Regions from separate parts of the Alkalibacillus sp. S2W genome, predicted to be linked through region 1. Evidence: a T-box and tRNA genes for the amino acid it is inferred to sense, from the RefSeq annotation. Region 1 holds a T-box; the other holds one or more tRNA genes.

Region 1 (9,931 bases):
TGGTTAACACCCAAGTAGATGAATTTGATTATCCAATGGGAGATAGCAACCAATCTTACCGTTTTAGTGAAGATACTGGTATTTCATTAGCAGGTATAAATCGCGCCTTATTCTCAATCAGTGAAGGATCATTTAGAATGTTTACATCTGATCAAATAACTGATGAAAGCCAACTACTAGCAACTCGTAATATTGAAGAACGTGTTGAGCGGATTGCACCATTTATAGACTATGACCAAGATCCTTATATCGTGGTCCGTGATGATGGTTCACTTGTTTGGGTGATCGATGCATATTTGAAATCAGGAAATCACCCGTATTCTGAAAGACATAATGGTGAAGATAACTATATTCGTAACTCGGTAAAAGTAACTGTTGACGCTTACTCTGGTGAAGTCGATTTCTATGTTGTCGATGAAGAAGATCCATTACTGAAGACATATGAAAATATGTTCCCGCAATTATTTACTCGAGAAATACCAGAGGATATTGAAAAACATTTCCGTTACCCAGTTGATTTATTTGAGATTCAATCAGACATTTACGGAACTTATCATATGGGTAACTTAGAAGTATTTTATAACCGTGAAGACCGCTGGGAATTCTCAACTGAACGGTATTTTGATCAAGATATTACCATGGATCCTTATTATGTCACAATGGCACTGCCAGGAAATGATGAGGAAGAATTTGTGCTCATGTCACCATACACCCCGAAAAACCGGCAAAATATGATAGCTTGGATGGGTGCAAGAAACGATGGTGACAACTATGGTGAATTAGTGGTTTATGAGTTTCCAAAACAACGTAATATTTACGGAACTCAACAAATTGAAAACCGTATTAATCAAGATAGCGTGATTTCACAAGAATTAAACTTATGGTCACAAGGTGGCTCAAGCGTCATTCGTGGTAACTTATTAACGATTCCAATCGAAGACACAATCATGTACGTTGAACCGATTTATATCGAATCTTCTAATGAAACATCATTACCTGAAGTGAAGCAAGTTGTCGTCGCTTATGGAGATTATATTGTCATGGAAGCTACATTCGATGACGCATTAGAAGAGTTAGTTGACCGAATTGAACGTGGTGCTCCTACAAACATGCCTGAAGATGCTGAAAATCCAGATGACGAAGGTACTGGAACTGGCGAAACTGATCAAGAGGATAACGAACAGCAAACACCCCCAATTAGCGAAGACGCTCAAGAACGTCTGAATAACGTTTCTGAACTGTTCGATGAGTACCAAAATGCTTTATCAAATGGTAATTGGGAAGAAGCTGGTCAGATTATGAATGATATTGAAAACTTATTAAATCAATAAGAAAAAGGAGAGCTCAATTATTTTGAGCTCTCCTTTTAATTTACAAGTTTATTCCGATTTTTTAACGTCTTTTAAATAAGGGAAACTACTTGGATACTGGTAGAATCCTTCTATATCTTCACTTAATCCTGCTAGTAAAACGGAATGATATAATGGAACGATAGGTGATTCATCAATAATAATTTGCTGTGCTTCCTCGTATAATTCTAAACGTTTCTCTTCATCATTAGATCTTCTAGCTTCTTCTAATAGTTGATCAACTTCATCATGACTAAAGAATGAACGATTACCTGCCGATCCTGCGTTTTCAGAATGGAACATTGGGTATAAACCATAATCAGCATCTAGAGTTACAGTCCCCCAACTACCAACTAACATATCATGCTCTCCTTGTGCTGTTAGATCTAAATAAGCACCTATATCCAACTGTTCGATATTAAGTTCAATGTTGAGTTCTTCTAATTCAGACTGAATATAAACAGCTGTATCAGCCGTCGTTTTATCATAGACATACACATCTAGACTAAAGCCTTCCTCATAACCTTCTTCTTCTAATATTTCTTTTGCTTTTTCCACGTTATGTTCAATCAATTCTAATTCATCACTGTATCCGTTCACTGTTGGCGCTAATGGACCAGCCGCTGGTAGAGGAACGCCACTCATCAAGCCTTCTACTAAAGCTTCTTTATCAATAGCCATATTAATAGCTCGGCGTACCTCGCGATTATCTAATGGCTCTTTTTCAACATTAAAACCTAAGTAAGACATACTAGCACTTTCTGATTCTTTCACACGACCTTCTTCTGACTCATTGATACTAGACACTTTATCGGTATTGACCGGATAAATGATATCAGCCTCATCAGTCAGTAATTCTGAAACACGTGAACTTTCTTCAGGAACTGCTTTGAAAACTATGCGTTCAAAGTTAGGTTTTTCTCCCCAGTAATCTTCGTTTTTCGTTAAGATTACATTTTCACCTGAATTATGTTCCTCTAATTCATAATAACCTGTACCTACAGGGTTTTCATTAACAGCTGTAAGTGGGTTTTCTCCATTCTCCATCCCTTCGTAATCCGCTTCAATTGATTTCGGACTAATCATGTGACCACCAGGATGAGCTAAATGAGCTGGTAGTGCTGAGAATGGGTATTGTGTATGAATTTGAACTGTATAATCATCGACGACTTCTACCTCGTCAATCATATCAAATAAGAAACTTAAGGTTGCCCCGACTTCTGGATCTAAGACACGATCAAGATTCATCTTGACCACTTCTGCATTAAATGGTTCACCATCATGAAATGTGACATCTTCCCTTAACTTAAACTCCCAAGTCGTTTCATTCACTTGTTCATAACTTTTAGCTAAACTCGGTTCAAGCTCAAGATCTTGATTCATCCGAACTAATGTATCATAAATATTTGTCATCACATATAACGAGATCCCATCATTTGCTGCATGTGGATCAAGTGATGATGGTGTTGAATCCAAATCAATCACGAGTTCTTCATTATTACCTACAGTTTCTTTCTCTTGCGTTTTACCTTCTGCAGATTCTTCTGATTGGTTTTCTTCCCCTTCTTCTGAATCGCTGCTACCTTCACTTGCACAAGCTGCTAATGCAACTAACACAACTAATAGTAACGATAATTTCTTCATGATGTTTAGCATGATAATCCCCCTTAATCAATTCATGTTGTATCAAATTTAGTTTATGAATAATACAACAAAATGATTATACCTTTATAACCGTAAAAAATCAAACAAAACTCATCTATTTAGTCAGGTTTTATAAAAATAAACAGCCAACTTTAAACAAAGTTGGCTGTTTATGAAATTATGAGCTATGACGTACTAAATAGTATTTCTTCTTACCACGGCGAATGACAGTAAATGCATTATCAATTCGATCTTCCTGATTCACAACATAACCCAAATCTTGCTGACGCTGATCATTAATATAAATCGCACCATTTTGAATATCTTCGCGTGCTTGACGTTTAGATGAAGAAATTTCTGCTTCAACAAGTAAATCAATTAAACCTTTTTCGGAATCAACTAATTCATAGGTCGGAACATCTTTAAAACCGACCTCAACCTCTTCTTTAGTTAAATCATTGATATCTCCACCAAAGAGTGCAGCCGTAATACGTTGTGCTTGATTGAGGGCTGCTTCACTATGAACCATCTTCGTCATTTCTTCAGCTAATCGACGCTGAGCAATTCTTTGTTCTGGACGTTCTGATAGTTCTTTCTCTAATTCAGCAATCTCCTCTAATGATAAGAAGGTGAAAGATTTCAAGAACTTCACGACATCACGATCATCGGTATTAATCCAGAATTGGTAAAATTCATAAGGACTCGTCTTCTTCTCATCAAGCCAAATAGCTCCACCTGCTGTTTTACCAAACTTTGAACCGTCAGCCTTAGTAATTAACGGTACTGTTAGGCCGTATGCCTCAACATCTTCACCTTCATCACTTTTACGACGAATAAATTCTAATCCAGCTGTAATATTACCCCACTGGTCACTACCACCAATTTGTAAGGTCACATTTTCTTGTTGATTTAATCGTTGGAAATCAAGTGACTGAAGCAACATATAAGTGAATTCTGTAAAAGAAATCCCGTTTTCGATTCTTGTTTCAACAGAATCCTTCGCTAACATATAATTAACACTGAAATGCTTACCTACATCACGCAATAAATCGATCACTGACATCTCTGAAAGCCAATCATAGTTATTCACGACTTTGGCTCCTGTCTTCTCATCGGAAAAATCAATTAAACGAGACAATTGACTCTCAATATTAGCCACCCAATCTTGAACAATTGATTCCTCATTCAATTGACGTTCTTCACTACGTCCACTCGGATCACCAATTAAACCAGTACCACCACCAACTAATGCAATCGGTCGATGACCCGCTTCTTGGAAACGTTTCAGCATTAAAATAGGTAATAAATGACCAATATGAAGGCTATCAGCTGTAGGGTCAAATCCACAATATAGTGACACTCTATCTTCAATTAAATGCTTTTCTAATCCCTCATCATCAGTCATCTGATTAATGAGCCCTCTGGCATGTAAATCTTCAATAATATTCATGGTATACCTCCTTTAAAATATAAAAAAGCCCCTCATCCGCTTAGGGACGAGAGGCTCGCGTTACCACCCTATTTGTGTCTTCAAATACAAGACACCACTTCATTCGTTAACGGGATTAACCGTCTCTTAATCGAGAAAAGCTCCTAGCCGTAATTCAGTCCATAGTGTGTACTGATTTGCACCACCCATCAGCTCTCTGTAACACCATCATTATGTCCTTACTTCAACTATTCGTCGCTTGTTATTTTTATTTGATCATTATATTTTTACCATAGTCTTACTAAAAACGCAACATAATCATTCTAATAGATGATATGACGATTAGACAAGATATGCTATAATATAATCGATATTTTAGGAGGTTCGTCGATGAGTAATCAAAAATCTGACAATAAATTTCTATCATTTTTTCAAAAAGGAAAATTCCCGAAATACACACGTGTTTCACTCGATATTGCTTGGAATGTCTTACTATTCTTCATCATTATCGGTGTAACCGTCGCCTTTTTTATTGGTGGATTAGGTTTCGGCTATCTCGCTTCTTTAGTTGAAGACGTAGAAGTTAGTGAAGCTAGTGAAATGACAGAAATGGTCCATAACTATGAAGAAACATCTGAAGTATTTTTCGCTGACGAAAAATACTTAGGTGAAATTCGTGGTAATATACACCGTGAACAAATTAGTAGTGATCAAGTCTCACAAACTTTCATAGACGCTGTGATTGCTACTGAAGACGAGAATTTCTATGAGCACGAAGGTATTGTACCAAAGGCCATCATGCGTGCCCTATACCAACAATTTGCTGGAACACCTACGCAAACTGGTGGTAGTACATTGACCCAGCAGCTCGTTAAAAACCAAATCTTGTCTAATGAAGTATCATTCGAACGTAAGGCTGAGGAAATATTCATTTCTTTACGCTTAGAACAATTTATTGATAAGGAAAATATATTAGAAGCTTATCTAAATGTCGTGCCATTTGGACGAGACTCTACTGGGCGTAATATTGCTGGTATTCAAGCAGCAGCTCAAGGAATCTTTGATGTGAATGCTGAAGAGTTGAATATCCCTCAAGCTGCCTATATCGCTGGTTTACCACAAAATCCATATGTTTATACACCTTATGCTAATGGTGGTGAACTTAAGCCAGAAGATCAATTACAACCTGGTTTAAACCGAATGGAATCAGTTCTGGAACGTATGCATGACGCTGGGAAAATTAGTGATCAAGAATATGAAGAGGCTTTAAATTACGACATTGTCTCTGATTTCACCCAAAAAACTGAATCGATTCGTGACGATTACCCATTTATTGCAGATGAAGTTCAAAGACGTGCACGCGACGTCTTAGCTGAACAATTAGCTGAAGAACAAGGTGAATTAGAAGAATATAATAATGTTGACTCAACACGTCAGCATTACCGTGATTTAGCCATGAATGAATTGCGTCATAGCGGACTAAAAGTGCATACAACCATTAAGAAAGATATTTATGACGAATGGCAAGTTAGAAAGAATAAGTTTGACAATTACGGTAGAACAAAAACCGTTCAAGTAGAAAATCCTGATACAGGTGAAATAACACAAAAAGAAATTCCTGTTGAAGCTGGCGCGATGATGATTGAGAATAGTTCAGGTGCCATTTTAAGTTTTGTGGGTGGTCGAGATTTCGACAGACGCCAAGTCAATAATGCAACCTATAATATTCGACCTCCTGGTAGTACGATGAAACCGTTGTTTGGTTATGCAGTCGGAATGGAATTAGGTATTATTCAACCTGGATCACCTCTTTTAAATGTTAAATTTGACTACTACCCTGGCGAACCATGGTCACCAAGTAACTATATTTCCTATGATACTGGTGGATTTGTTAGCGCAAGAGAAGCATTGCGGGATTCCGATAACATCCCTGCTTCCCGTTTGATGATTGACATCATCGAAGAAGATGGTAATCCAAAACGATTTTTAGACAAAATGGGGATTGATGGTGGACAAAACGTTCCATCAAACGTTCTAGGTCCATCACCTCCTATGACCATTGAAGAAAATGTCTCTGCTTATACGACTTTCGCTAATCAAGGTAACCATAAGAGTCCGTACATGGTTGAGCGCATTGAAGATGATGAAGGCAATATTATTTATGAACATGAATCCGAATCTGAGGAAGTCTTCTCGCCTCAAACTGCTTATTTAACGATCGATATGATGCGTGATGTCGTCAACAATGGTACGGCAGCATCCTTAAATTATACACTGAATAATCCTGGTGTTGACTGGGCTGGTAAAACAGGTACATCTGGAGACTATAAAGATGCTTGGTTTGTAGGTACTAACCCAAATGTCACAGTCGGAACATGGATGGGGTATTACAATCATGATGAAGCCGTAAATCCATCTGCTCTAGAGCTAAACCATGATCAGTATAGTAGACGTAACCTACAGTTTTGGTCGGAACTCGTTAATTCTTCTGCTGAGATAAATTCTGACCTTGTAACACCAAGTGAAAGCTTTTCAAGTCCTGGGGGCATTGTTTCACGCAGTTACTGTGGATTAACAGGTAACGCGCCAAGTGACATGTGCGCTGAACTCGGTTTAGTTGAAACTGACCTATTTAATACCGACTATGCACCGTCTTCTAGCGATAACGACATCTTCTCAACTAGTGACTATGTCGAAATAGATGGCGATCGTTATCCAGCTGTTGATGCAACACCTAGTGAATTTACCGAAGAAGGCTTTACAATGGAAAACGACTTTATCGATGAATTTGGCTGGGGCACAACTTATCGAGTTGGTTCTGGTTGGTCTGACCCAGTTGATATGGACCAAATCATCGAGGATGGTGATATCCCAGACTTGGTCAACGTTGAAGACGAATTAGATGATGAAGGCGCACCTAGCGCACCATCCAATGTATCTATTTCAGGCGGTACACTTAATTGGTCTGGAGCAGACGGTCAAGTTGTTGGTTATAGAGTTTACCGTGCTGCAGATGAAGATAGCTCATTTAGTGAAATTGGAAATACAACGTCAACAGAAATTTCTCTTCCATCAAGTGATTCTGTCTATGCAGTGAGAGCTGTAAGTCTGTATGGCCATGAATCAAACCTATCTGAATCAGTAATTTATGGTTCACTTGAAGAAGAGGAAGAAGAAAGTGAAGAGTCTGGTTCTGAAGGAGATTCTGGATCAGGAGATAATAATGACTCCAGTGAAGGATCTGACGATGGTTCCAGTGGCGGTTCCGATGGTGGTTCTGACGATGGTTCCACCGACGGTTCCGATGGTGGTTCTGACGATGGTTCCAACGGCGGTTCCGGTGGTGGTTCTGACGATGGTTCTAACGGCGGTTCCGGTGGTGGTTCTGACGATGGTTCCAGCGGCGGTTCCGGTGGTGGTTCTGACGATGGTTCCACCGACGGTTCCGATGGTGGTTCTGACGATGGTTCCACCGACGGTTCCGGTGGTGGTTCTGACGATGGTTCCAGCGGCGGTTCCGGTGGTGGTTCTGACGATGGTTCCAGCGGCGGTTCCGGTGGTGGTTCTGACGATGGTTCCAGCGGCGGTTCCGGTGGTGGTTCTGACGATGGTTCCACCGACGGTTCCGGTGACAGTTCAAACTAAATCAACCTTAAATTATTCAAATCCCACTGACTCAATTCAGTGGGATTTTTCTATAAGAATGATGACTAAACATGTTATAATAGACTTATCATTTGATTTAGGTGGTGTCACTTTGAAGCATCCAAAAACCTATCATCACAAAACGATTCAGAATGGCGATCAAGTCATTATTGTAGAAGGACCTCTATCTTCAACTTTTTTAGCTGATTATTACTTTGACGAGGGTTTAACAGCATTTCGTCCAGCTAAGAAACAATTTGAAGCAGTAAAGTCTATTGCTGATTTCGAAGAAGGACGTATTGTTATTGCTCGTGATGGCGATAAGATCGTTGGTTATGCGACCTTCTTACATCCTGATCCATTAGAGCGTTGGTCTGAAATCAAAATGGAAGATTTGATTGAATTAGGTGCTATCGAAGTATCTAATGACTATCGTGGTCTTAGTATTGGATCCACTTTGCTAGAAGTGGCGATGTTAGATCACCAAATGGAGAACTATATTGTCATTACAACTGAATACTATTGGCATTGGGATATGGATTCAACACGACTAAATATTTGGCAATATCGCGAAATCATGGAGAGAATGATGGGCCATGGTGGACTGACACCTATGTCAACAGACGACCCAGAAATTATGTCCCACCCCGCTAATTGTTTACTTGTTAGAATTGGTGAGAACGTACCAGAAGAATCAATTGAAACATTCGATTCATTACGCTTTATGGGTAAGCGTCATGATTGGATGTAAAAATGAGGTGAGACGATGTTAGTAGAAGAAATTATGTCCAAACCCACAGTCAAATTAAGCCCTAGTGACTTAATTGAAGAAGCCTTAGCTTTATTAAATGAACATACCATTCGTCATATTCCAATTGTGGATGAAAATGACCAAGTCGTTGGTATTTTATCAGACCGAGATGTACGAGATGCAACACCATCTATTTTAGAACCTGAACAGAATTATCAAATCTTAAAACACGATGTATCATCGATCATGACATCTCCTGTTATTACCGTTCATCCTTTAGATTTCATCGAAGATATTGCATCGATTTTTTATGATCATGAGATTGCTTGTGTGCCTGTCACGAAAAATAATCAACTGGTCGGAATCGTGACAGAGAAAGACTTACTATATCGCTTAATTCAGCTTACAGGCATTCATGAGCAAAGTTCGCAAATAGAAATCAAAGTGCCTAATAAAGTGGGCGTTTTACCACATGTCACCAAGATTGTAAGTGAACGAAACACCAATATCTCTTCTGTTTATGTCTATCCTTATCAAGATAGCTATACTGAAAAAATTATTGTCTTAAGAATTCAAACGATGAATCCGATGCCATTAATTGATGAACTGAAACAATACGGCTATGAAGTGATTTGGCCAAATATTCCAGGGTTATCAAAATGACACATCTACAAGCAGGATTCATCTATACAGATACATTTCAAAACTACAATTTTGGTGAACAGCATCCTTTTAATCAAAAACGCGTTGAATTAACTTACGAATTACTTAAGGACATGAAAGCTGTAAGTGATGAACAAATCATCACACCTCGTATTGCAACCGATTCTGAAATCGCTTTAGTACATGATCCGAAGTATATAGATGCCGTTAAACGAGCAAGTCGAAATGAACTAAAAGAAGAAGAAACAATTGAGTTTGGAATTGGGACCGAGGATACACCTGCCTTTCAAGACATGCATCTCGCGGCCAGTCAACTAGTTGGTGGAACTCTAAGTGCCGTCGATCATGTCTTAAATGGTTCTTATAATACTGTCGTTAATCTCGGTGGAGGATTACACCATGGTTTTCGCCGTAAAGCATCTGGCTTTTGTATTTATAATGATGCAGCGA
Region 2 (9,931 bases), 1.2 Mb from region 1:
ACAGCTAGACAATTGACCATATGATTTACCTGCATTTGCTAATGTTGGTGTTGCAACGGTCATATAAAGATTGCTCAAAGCCCAATACGCTTCTTCAACCCATTCCATACGTTTCGATTCCGGCTCATTCATCATTAACGTCAATGCAATCGTCATAAAGCGTTCTTGAGGCAATTCATAAACGCGTCCTTCATGATCCGTTGCCAAATAACGATCAGCCAATGTTCTCAATCCTATATACGTAAAGTAACGATCTCGTTCTGGATCAATCATATTCTCAGCTTGCTTCAGTTCTTCAGCCGTATATGACGTTAAAATATCACCACTGTAAATTTGTTTTTGAGTTAATACATGTTGTAAGTCATAATAAGAACCATAACGCTCTCTCGCCTCGTATTCTCTGTTTTGTCCTGCTTCTTTGTATAACTGTTCTAAGTAAATATTGGCACACACAAAAGTCCAGTCAGGTTCCTCTGGGCTAATTAAATCAAGGCCCCGCAATAATAATTCATTTGTTATTTGAGCTTTTGTCACTTCGTCCTTGCTACCAATAGCCGTCAACACTTTGTCTTCGTAAAGCTCTACGTCTAAATGATCGTACCCCTTTGTAACGCGTTCAATAAACCCCCGTAAACGCTCTTCTAAAAATGTTTCCTGATTTTGTCCTGTGACCACTTTCGTTACTACTTTAGTTACTGTATCCATTCTGTCACGCCTCCCTAAACAAAAAAATTCGCTTCCAACGAGGTTGAAAGCGAATAAAACGACCTATATGACAATAGTAGGATTCTTAGCCTACCTGTAATCACCTGTGTCGTTCCATTCTCTTTCACCCCGAAGACAATGTAACTCGGCTCATACAGACAGGTCTCCTGACTTACGCTTCACTTTACTATGGGCCTTCCCTTATAAGCAGCATTAACTAATCTTATAAAGTGGCAAACCCATTTCATCCACGTTTACAGTTGCGGGGGCAGTTTTGGATTCTCACCAAATTCCCTATTAAGCCTCATAAAGGCATCCGTATAAGCTGAATACAATATGTAGTTTTAAATTAAATAAAAACAACTATATATAGAGTTTAACTAATAATCATTTAAAACACAAGAGATTTTTAGCACTTTATTTATTAAGCATTTTTAAAAATAAACTCATCTCGTTACAAATTACGTTAGAACAATAATAGTTAAAATACGTACTTAGATCATTATCGAATTCCTAACAAAAGATAAAAGTAAATTTATAATAAAAAAAAGCTGATAAACAGATTGTCTACCAACTTGGCTTATGTAATCATATAAAAATTTTTGGAGGCGGCAACCGGATTCGAACCGGTGATAAAGGTTTTGCAGACCTCTGCCTTACCACTTGGCTATGCCGCCATCTAAAGCGGATTATTCGAGAAGTCTAAACTTAAAAAAATGGAGCGGAAGACGGGATTCGAACCCGCGACCCCCACCTTGGCAAGGTGGTGTTCTACCGCTGAACTACTTCCGCTAGTGGCTGGGCCAGTAGGATTCGAACCTACGCATGACGGCACCAAAAGCCGTTGCCTTACCGCTTGGCCATGGCCCAATGTCAAATGGGGCGACCGGAGGGATTCGAACCCTCGAGTGCCGGAGCCACAATCCGGTGCGTTAACCTCTTCGCCACGACCGCCATATGGCAGGGGTAGTAGGAATCGAACCCACATCAAAGGTTTTGGAGACCTTCGTTTTACCATTAAACTATACCCCTATAAGTGGTGGAGGGGGACGGATTCGAACCGCCGAACTCTGAGAGAGCGGATTTACAGTCCGCCGCGTTTGGCCAACTTCGCTACCCCTCCAAAACAAATGGTGGCTCGGGACGGATTCGAACCGCCGACACACGGATTTTCAGTCCGTTGCTCTACCGACTGAGCTACCGAGCCATATGTACTACTATTTAAATTTTAAAATGGCGGTCCGGACGGGACTCGAACCCGCGACCTCCTGCGTGACAGGCAGGCATTCTAACCATCTGAACTACCGGACCTTTTGGTTGCGGGGGTAGGATTTGAACCTACGACCTCCGGGTTATGAGCCCGACGAGCTACCAGACTGCTCCACCCCGCGATATTGTCTGCTTTTCATATTGAAAACAGATTAAGTTTAGAAAGATGACACGTTTATTAGTTTACGATTTTTTAAAATGAAAGTCAACTAATAATTTCAATGGTGGAGGATGGCGGGCTCGAACCACCGACCCCTTGCTTGTAAGGCAAGTGCTCTCCCAACTGAGCTAATCCTCCGATCAGGAATGACCCGTACGGGACTCGAACCCGTGTTACCGCCGTGAAAGAGCGGTGTCTTAACCGCTTGACCAACGGGCCGTATAATTAATGGCGGAGAGCGAGGGATTCGAACCCTCGAGACCGCGGTAGCGGCCTACACGATTTCCAATCGTGCTCCTTCGACCACTCGGACAGCTCTCCAAAAAAATGGCTCCAGCGGCAGGATTCGAACCTGCGACCAATCGGTTAACAGCCGATTGCTCTACCTCTGAGCTACGCTGGAATATTTTCAACTGTCCTTGAAGGAGAATTGATCAGCCCGGCGACGTCCTACTCTCGCAGGGGAAGAACCCCAACTACCATCGGCGCTAGAGAGCTTAACTGCTGTGTTCGGCATGGGAACAGGTGTGACCTCTCTGCCATAATCACCGGACAAATAATTATGTACCAACTTCATGGCGACATGTTTAATTATATTCACCTTCGAAGAAAATTTCAAGGTTAAAATGAAATTTAATTCCTCTTAAAAAGGGTACAAGTACCCTCAAAACTAGATAAGATGATACCGTGCAACGTCGACCAGGCGTCTTAACCGTTAGTTAAGTCCTCGATCGATTAGTATCCGTCAGCTCCACGTGTCACCACGCTTCCACCTCGGACCTATCAACCTCATCGTCTCTGAGGGATCTTACTTGCTCGAGGCAATGGGAAATCTCATCTTGAGGGGGGCTTCATGCTTAGATGCTTTCAGCACTTATCCCGACCACACGTAGCTACCCAGCAGTGCTCCTGGTGGAACAACTGGTACACCAGCGGTGTGTCCATCCCGGTCCTCTCGTACTAAGGACAGCTCCTCTCAAATTTCCAACGCCCACGACAGATAGGGACCGAACTGTCTCACGACGTTCTGAACCCAGCTCGCGTACCGCTTTAATGGGCGAACAGCCCAACCCTTGGGACCGACTACAGCCCCAGGATGCGATGAGCCGACATCGAGGTGCCAAACCTCCCCGTCGATGTGGACTCTTGGGGGAGATAAGCCTGTTATCCCCGGGGTAGCTTTTATCCGTTGAGCGACGGCCCTTCCATGCGGAACCGCCGGATCACTAAGCCCGACTTTCGTCCCTGCTCGACTTGTAAGTCTCGCAGTCAAGCTCCCTTCTGCCTTTACACTCTGCGAATGATTTCCAACCATTCTGAGGGAACCTTTGGGCGCCTCCGTTACTCTTTGGGAGGCGACCGCCCCAGTCAAACTGCCCACCTGACACTGTCTCCGAACCGGATCACGGCTCGGGGTTAGAATGTCCGTACAGCCAGGGTGGTATCCCACCGGCGCCTCCGCCGAAGCTTGCGCTCCGGCATCTTAGGCTCCCACCTATCCTGTACAAGCTGTACCAACATTCAATATCAGGCTACAGTAAAGCTCCACGGGGTCTTTCCGTCTTGTCGCGGGTAATGCGCATTTTCACGCATAGTATAATTTCACCGGGTCTCTCGTTGAGACAGTGCCCAAGTCGTTGCACCTTTCGTGCGGGTCGGAACTTACCCGACAAGGAATTTCGCTACCTTAGGACCGTTATAGTTACGGCCGCCGTTTACTGGGGCTTCGGTTCAACGCTTTGTCCCGAAGGACGAACGCATCCCCTTAACCTTCCAGCACCGGGCAGGTGTCAGCCCCTATACTTCGCCTTACGGCTTCGCAGAGACCTGTGTTTTTGATAAACAGTCGCTTGGGCCTTTTCACTGCGGCTCCCTAGGCCGTAGCCTAGATGAGCACCCCTTCTCCCGAGGTTACGGGGTCATTTTGCCGAGTTCCTTAACGAGAGTTCTCCCGATCACCTTAGGATACTCTCCTCGCCTACCTGTGTCGGTTTGCGGTACGGGCACCTCTTTCCTCACTAGAGGCTTTTCTAGGCAGTGTGAAATCCGGGACTTCGGTACTTATGTTCCCTCCCCATCACAGATCATGCGTCCGATGGACGGATTTGCCTATCCATCACACTCTCTGCTTGGGCGTGCACATCCGGTGGCACGCTTCCCTTATCCTCCTGCGTCTCCCCGTCGTTCGAACGGAAAGGAGGTGGTACAGGAATTTCAACCTGTTGGCCATCGCCTACGCCTTTCGGCCTCGGCTTAGGTCCCGACTTACCCTGAGCGGACGAGCCTTCCTCAGGAAACCTTAGGCTTACGGTGAAGAAGATTCTCACTTCTTTTTCGCTACTCATACCGGCATCCTCACTTCTAAGCGCTCCACCAGTCCTCACGGTCTGACTTCTAAGCCCTTAGAACGCTCTCCTACCATTGTCCTGCGGACAATCCGCAGCTTCGGTGATGTGTTTAGCCCCGGTAAATTTTCGGCGCAACGTCACTCGACCAGTGAGCTATTACGCACTCTTTAAATGATAGCTGCTTCTAAGCTAACATCCTGGTTGTCTGAGCAACGTCACATCCTTTCCCACTTAACACATACTTAGGGACCTTAGCTGGCGGTCTGGGCTGTTTCCCTTTCGACTATGAACCTTATCACCCATAGTCTGACTCCCAACGGTAAGTCATTGGCATTCGGAGTTTGACTGAATTCGGTAACCCGATAGGGGCCCCTAGTCCAATCAGTGCTCTACCTCCAAGACTCGCTACGTTGAGGCTAGCCCTAAAGCTATTTCGGAGAGAACCAGCTATCTCTGTGTTCGATTGGCATTTCACCGCTACCCACACCTCATCCCCGCATTTTTCAACATACGTGGGTTCGGGCCTCCAGTCAGTGTTACCTGACCTTCACCCTGGACATGGGTAGATCACACAGTTTCGGGTCTACGATGACGAACTGATACGCCCTGTTCAGACTCGCTTTCGCTGCGGCTCCAGATCTGCTCTTTAACCTTGCTCGTCCTCGTAACTCGCCGGTTCATTCTACAAAAGGCACGCCGTCACCCATTAACGGGCTTCGACTACTTGTAGGCACACAGTTTCAGGTTCTATTTCACTCCCCTTCCGGGGTGCTTTTCACCTTTCCCTCACGGTACTGGTTCACTATCGGTCACTAGGGAGTATTTAGCCTTGGGAGATGGTCCTCCCGGATTCCGACGGAATAACACGTGTTCCGTCGTACTCAGGATCCACGCCGGAGGATACACCGTTTCGATTACCGGGCTTTTACCGTCTCTGGCGAACCGTTCCAGGTTGCTTCATCTACCGTGTATCTTGATCACTCCGTATGGCGTGTCCTACAACCCCAAGACGCATGCGCCTTGGTTTGGGCTGTTTCCGTTTCGCTCGCCGCTACTCAGGAAATCGCGGTTGCTTTCTCTTCCTTCAGGTACTGAGATGTTTCAGTTCCCTGAGTTGTCTTCCATGACCTATGTATTCAGCCATGGATACGACCCCATTACGGGTCGTGGGTTTCCCCATTCGGACATCCCCGGGTCGACGCTTACTTACTGCTCGCCGAGGCATATCGGTGTTTGTCCCGTCCTTCTTCGACTCCTAGTGCCAAGGCATCCACCGTGCGCCCTTGTTCACTTAACTAACTCTTAACTCCATGGCGAACCATCAAGTTATGCGTGAAAAGACGCTTGTGTCTTTACTTGCTTTTCGATGCTTTGGTATCTCATCTTATCTAGTTTTCAAGGTACTTTTCAAAGGATCATCGATCCTTCAAAACTAAACAAAATAGCACTGTCGCCTCCTATATTCCTTAGAAAGGAGGTGATCCAGCCGCACCTTCCGATACGGCTACCTTGTTACGACTTCACCCCAATCATTGGCCCCACCTTCGGCGGCTGGCTCCGTGAAGGTTACCCCACCGACTTCGGGTGTTGCCAACTCTCGTGGTGTGACGGGCGGTGTGTACAAGGCCTGGGAACGTATTCACCGCGGCATTCTGATCCACGATTACTAGCGATTCCGGCTTCATGCAGGCGAGTTGCAGCCTACAATCCGAACTGAGAATGGCTTTATGGGATTAGCTCGACCTCGCGGTTTGGCTTCCCTTTGTACCATCCATTGTAGCACGTGTGTAGCCCAGGTCATAAGGGGCATGATGATTTGACGTCATCCCCGCCTTCCTCCGGTTTGTCACCGGCAGTCATCCTAGAGTGCCCAACTGAATGCTGGCAACTAAGATCAGGGGTTACGCTCGTTACGGGACTTAACCCAACATCTCACGACACGAGCTGACGACAACCATGCACCACCTGTCATTCGGTCCCCGAAGGGAAGACCCAATCTCTTGGGCTGTCCGAAGATGTCAAGACCTGGTAAGGTTCTTCGCGTTGCGTCGAATTAAACCACATGCTCCACCGCTTGTGCAGGCCCCCGTCAATTCCTTTGAGTTTCAGCCTTGCGGCCGTACTCCCCAGGCGGAGTGCTTATTGCGTTAACTGCAGCACTAAGGGTTGGACCCCCTAACACCTAGCACTCAACGTTTACGGCATGGACTACCAGGGTATCTAATCCTGTTCGCTACCCATGCTTTCGCGCCTCAGCGTCAGTTACAGACCAGAGAGCCGCCTTCGCCACTGGTGTTCCTCCACATATCTACGCATTTCACCGCTACACGTGGAATTCCGCTCTCCTCTTCTGTCCTCAAGTTCCCCAGTTTCCAATGGCCCTCCACAGTTGAGCTGTGGCCTTTCACATCAGACTTAAGGAACCGCCTGCGCGCGCTTTACGCCCAATAATTCCGGACAACGCTTGCCCCCTACGTATTACCGCGGCTGCTGGCACGTAGTTAGCCGGGGCTTTCTGGTGAGGTACCGTCAAGGTGCCGCCCTATTCGAACGGCACTTGTTCTTCCCTCACAACAGAGCTTTACGATCCGAAGACCTTCATCGCTCACGCGGCGTTGCACCGTCAGACTTGCGTCCATTGCGGATGATTCCCTACTGCTGCCTCCCGTAGGAGTCTGGGCCGTGTCTCAGTCCCAGTGTGGCCGATCACCCTCTCAGGTCGGCTACGCATCGTCGCCTTGGTGAGCCGTTACCTCACCAACTAACTAATGCGCCGCGGGCCCATCTGTGAGTGATAGCTAGAAGCCATCTTTGATCATCGAACCATGCGGTTCGATGCGTTATCCGGTATTAGCCCCGGTTTCCCGGAGTTATCCCCGTCTCACAGGTAGGTTGCCCACGTGTTACTCACCCGTCCGCCGCTCGTTCCACGAGCGTCCACCCCGAAGGGCTTCAGCTCGCTTCCCGCGCTCGACTTGCATGTATTAGGCACGCCGCCAGCGTTCGTCCTGAGCCAGGATCAAACTCTCCAATTAAAGTGTTTGATTTGGCTTATTGTTTCTTAATTTCGTCTCCGCTTTCTTCCTATTAACAAATAAGAAGAAAAACGAATTGACGACAGGCTATTTTGTTCAGTTTTCAAGGTTCGATGTGTGTCGCGTTCGAAAGCGACAATGACTAATATACCAAGTTAAAAACCGAAAGTCAACAACTTTTTATTAATCTTTTTAATCGATTGTTTAAATCGATTTTGCTTTCAAAGCGACATTAATTAATATACCAACTATAAACATCATTAGTCAATAGTTATTTTAATCAAATGATTTCGCTTCTCTTTAAAAAGCGACTTTATTAATGTATCAACTGAAATTAGAAACGTCAATACATAATCGCAAATAACAACTACGAATCATTAACTCGGAATCATTCGGTTGTTAATGCGACGTTTATTAATATAGCACGGGGGTTCATCTACCGTCAATAACTTTATTCATACTTCTTCAATATCATTATTTTCGAAAAACTCAACCTTTATTAATCACCTTTTTCTGCAACATGGTAACAACGATGAAAAACTTGCTTTCCTTTCGTTTTAAGTAAGTGAGTTTCAACAATACCTCTTTCTACTAAGTATTCTAATAAGATTGATAAGTCTAAAGCATAGTGACTAACCTCAGGATGTAGTTTCAAATCACCAAAAGTCCATGGTTCATTACTTTGACGCATGACATCCAATAAATGTTTTACACTTTGTTCTGCTCTTGAATGAATCGCAAAATCACTCGCCAGAATCATAAGCTGTATCCGTTTTTCCACTGGTTCGTCACCATCTATTAATTCCCGATACAATTTGTAAACTTCAGAATCAATGCGTTGAACTTGGTTCCATACCATATTTTCAGGATGAAAGCCTTTTTCAATAACGGTTAAGCGTGCCAAATAATGTAGTGACCGGATCATTAAACTATTGGCATCTAAATAGTGTTTTGTTTCAAAGAGTTCCTTGCATTCTCGGTAAGAACGGACGAGTTTAGCAAATTCAATGACTTTTCGAAGTTTGCGACTTTGTTCAGGGAAATCGCGTAACATGTTCTTCAACTCAGAAACATAGTCATTGCGATCATAGATAATAGATCCTTTCGTCAACCATTCAACAATCTTTCGATAACCACTCGTGTCAATCCATTCATGTAATAATGTTTCTGAAACAACATGCATGGCTGCTTTTTGCTGATCATTAAATTCATAATGCTTCACATACCATGGGTCTTGGGCTTCTTTCACTATCACTAATAAAATACAATCAAATTGATCCGTCACTGAAAGATGACTGTCGTTTTTTTGAAGCATTAATATCCCTAAAGTATTCGCATGACTAGCTCGTTCTTGATAAATAGGTCTTAAAACATTTTCCATCCTCTGCTCCTCCTCGAATTTCCTTGTATACTTTAATTCGACAAAACTAAGCAAATTCCTTGTTCATTCACAGATGTGTCAAAAAATAATGCTATACTTGTACTATATGAAAACTTACAATATGAAAAGAATCATCATTTCATTTATAATGGTTATAAATATGATTCGACGAAGGAGTGAAACGAGTGGGATTAAAATATAGTAATAAGATCAATAAAATACGGTCCATTGCGTTAGGGTTAGTTTTTGCAGGCATGATCATCATGTATATTGGGTTGTTTTTCCGTGATACCGAATGGCTTATGCTTTCATTTATGATATTAGGTGTACTTGCAATCGGTTTGAGTACCGTTATTTATTTCTGGATTGGGATGCTTTCAACACGAGCTGTTCCAGTCGAATGTCCATCATGTGGCAAGCAGACGAAAATGTTAGGGCGCGTTGACGCTTGTATGTTTTGTAAAGAACCACTCACCTTAGATAAAGACCTTGAAGGTAAAGAGTTTGATGAGAAATACAATTCTAAACAATATCAAAAAGAACAGGAGAGCTGAGATCATTACAGTTCTCCTGTTCTTTTTAGACACAAAAAAATCGGCCTATTCCTATAGACCGACTAAAATCCTTGTTATTTAGTGACTCACTTCTGCTTGGCATGCATCACATGTTCCGTAAACTTCCATACGGTGATCCGTCACATTGAAGCCTGTCACTTGTTCTGCTAACTGCTCGACTTCGTCTAATGACGGATAATGGAAGTCTTCAATCTTCCCACATGAGTTACAAATAATATGGTAATGGTCTGACATATTACAATCAAATCGGCTAGATGAATCGCCGTAAGTTAACTCACGGACTAAGCCAATATCTAAAAAGACACGTAAATTATTATAAACCGTTGCAACACTCATGTTAGGAAATTTGCTTTCAAGTGCTTTATAAATCTCGTCCGCAGTTGGATGATTCATTGAGTGCATGAGATATTCCAGCACTGCATGACGTTGTGGCGTAATGCGCACACCTGATGATTTTA

The links. A T-box is a leader RNA that pairs with one kind of tRNA and senses whether it is charged. The one in region 1 lies ahead of tyrS (tyrosine--tRNA ligase), so its partner is inferred to be a tRNA-Tyr.
Region 2: it encodes a tRNA-Tyr, which carries the amino acid that the T-box ahead of tyrS (tyrosine--tRNA ligase) is inferred to sense. The anticodon was not compared.

The regions. Positions count from the first base shown of each region.
Region 1 covers NZ_CP177234.1:1,941,569-1,951,499, forward strand. Annotated here, with positions in the region: gene ACKXGF_RS10415 (UPF0182 family protein) at 1-1,331, shown strand, start outside; gene ACKXGF_RS10420 (glutathione ABC transporter substrate-binding protein) at 1,380-3,005, opposite strand; gene tyrS (tyrosine--tRNA ligase) at 3,172-4,443, opposite strand; T-box leader at 4,483-4,687, opposite strand; gene ACKXGF_RS10430 (transglycosylase domain-containing protein) at 4,813-8,067, shown strand; gene ACKXGF_RS10435 (GNAT family N-acetyltransferase) at 8,180-8,818, shown strand; gene ACKXGF_RS10440 (acetoin utilization AcuB family protein) at 8,834-9,481, shown strand; gene ACKXGF_RS10445 (acetoin utilization protein AcuC) at 9,478-9,931, shown strand, end outside.
Region 2 covers NZ_CP177234.1:703,977-713,907, reverse strand. Annotated here, with positions in the region: gene ACKXGF_RS03890 (ribonucleoside-diphosphate reductase subunit alpha) at 1-705, opposite strand, end outside; cobalamin riboswitch at 845-1,040, opposite strand; tRNA gene ACKXGF_RS03885 (tRNA-Cys) at 1,309-1,382, opposite strand; tRNA gene ACKXGF_RS03880 (tRNA-Gly) at 1,423-1,497, opposite strand; tRNA gene ACKXGF_RS03875 (tRNA-Gln) at 1,501-1,575, opposite strand; tRNA gene ACKXGF_RS03870 (tRNA-His) at 1,584-1,659, opposite strand; tRNA gene ACKXGF_RS03865 (tRNA-Trp) at 1,664-1,737, opposite strand; tRNA gene ACKXGF_RS03860 (tRNA-Tyr) at 1,743-1,828, opposite strand; tRNA gene ACKXGF_RS03855 (tRNA-Phe) at 1,837-1,912, opposite strand; tRNA gene ACKXGF_RS03850 (tRNA-Asp) at 1,940-2,016, opposite strand; tRNA gene ACKXGF_RS03845 (tRNA-Met) at 2,020-2,096, opposite strand; tRNA gene ACKXGF_RS03840 (tRNA-Val) at 2,197-2,272, opposite strand; tRNA gene ACKXGF_RS03835 (tRNA-Glu) at 2,282-2,353, opposite strand; tRNA gene ACKXGF_RS03830 (tRNA-Ser) at 2,364-2,455, opposite strand; tRNA gene ACKXGF_RS03825 (tRNA-Asn) at 2,463-2,537, opposite strand; rRNA gene rrf (5S ribosomal RNA) at 2,572-2,687, opposite strand; rRNA gene ACKXGF_RS03815 (23S ribosomal RNA) at 2,850-5,779, opposite strand; rRNA gene ACKXGF_RS03810 (16S ribosomal RNA) at 5,953-7,517, opposite strand; gene ACKXGF_RS03805 (nucleotidyltransferase-like protein) at 8,017-8,898, opposite strand; gene ACKXGF_RS03800 (YgzB family protein) at 9,084-9,452, shown strand; gene perR (peroxide-responsive transcriptional repressor PerR) at 9,531-9,931, opposite strand, start outside.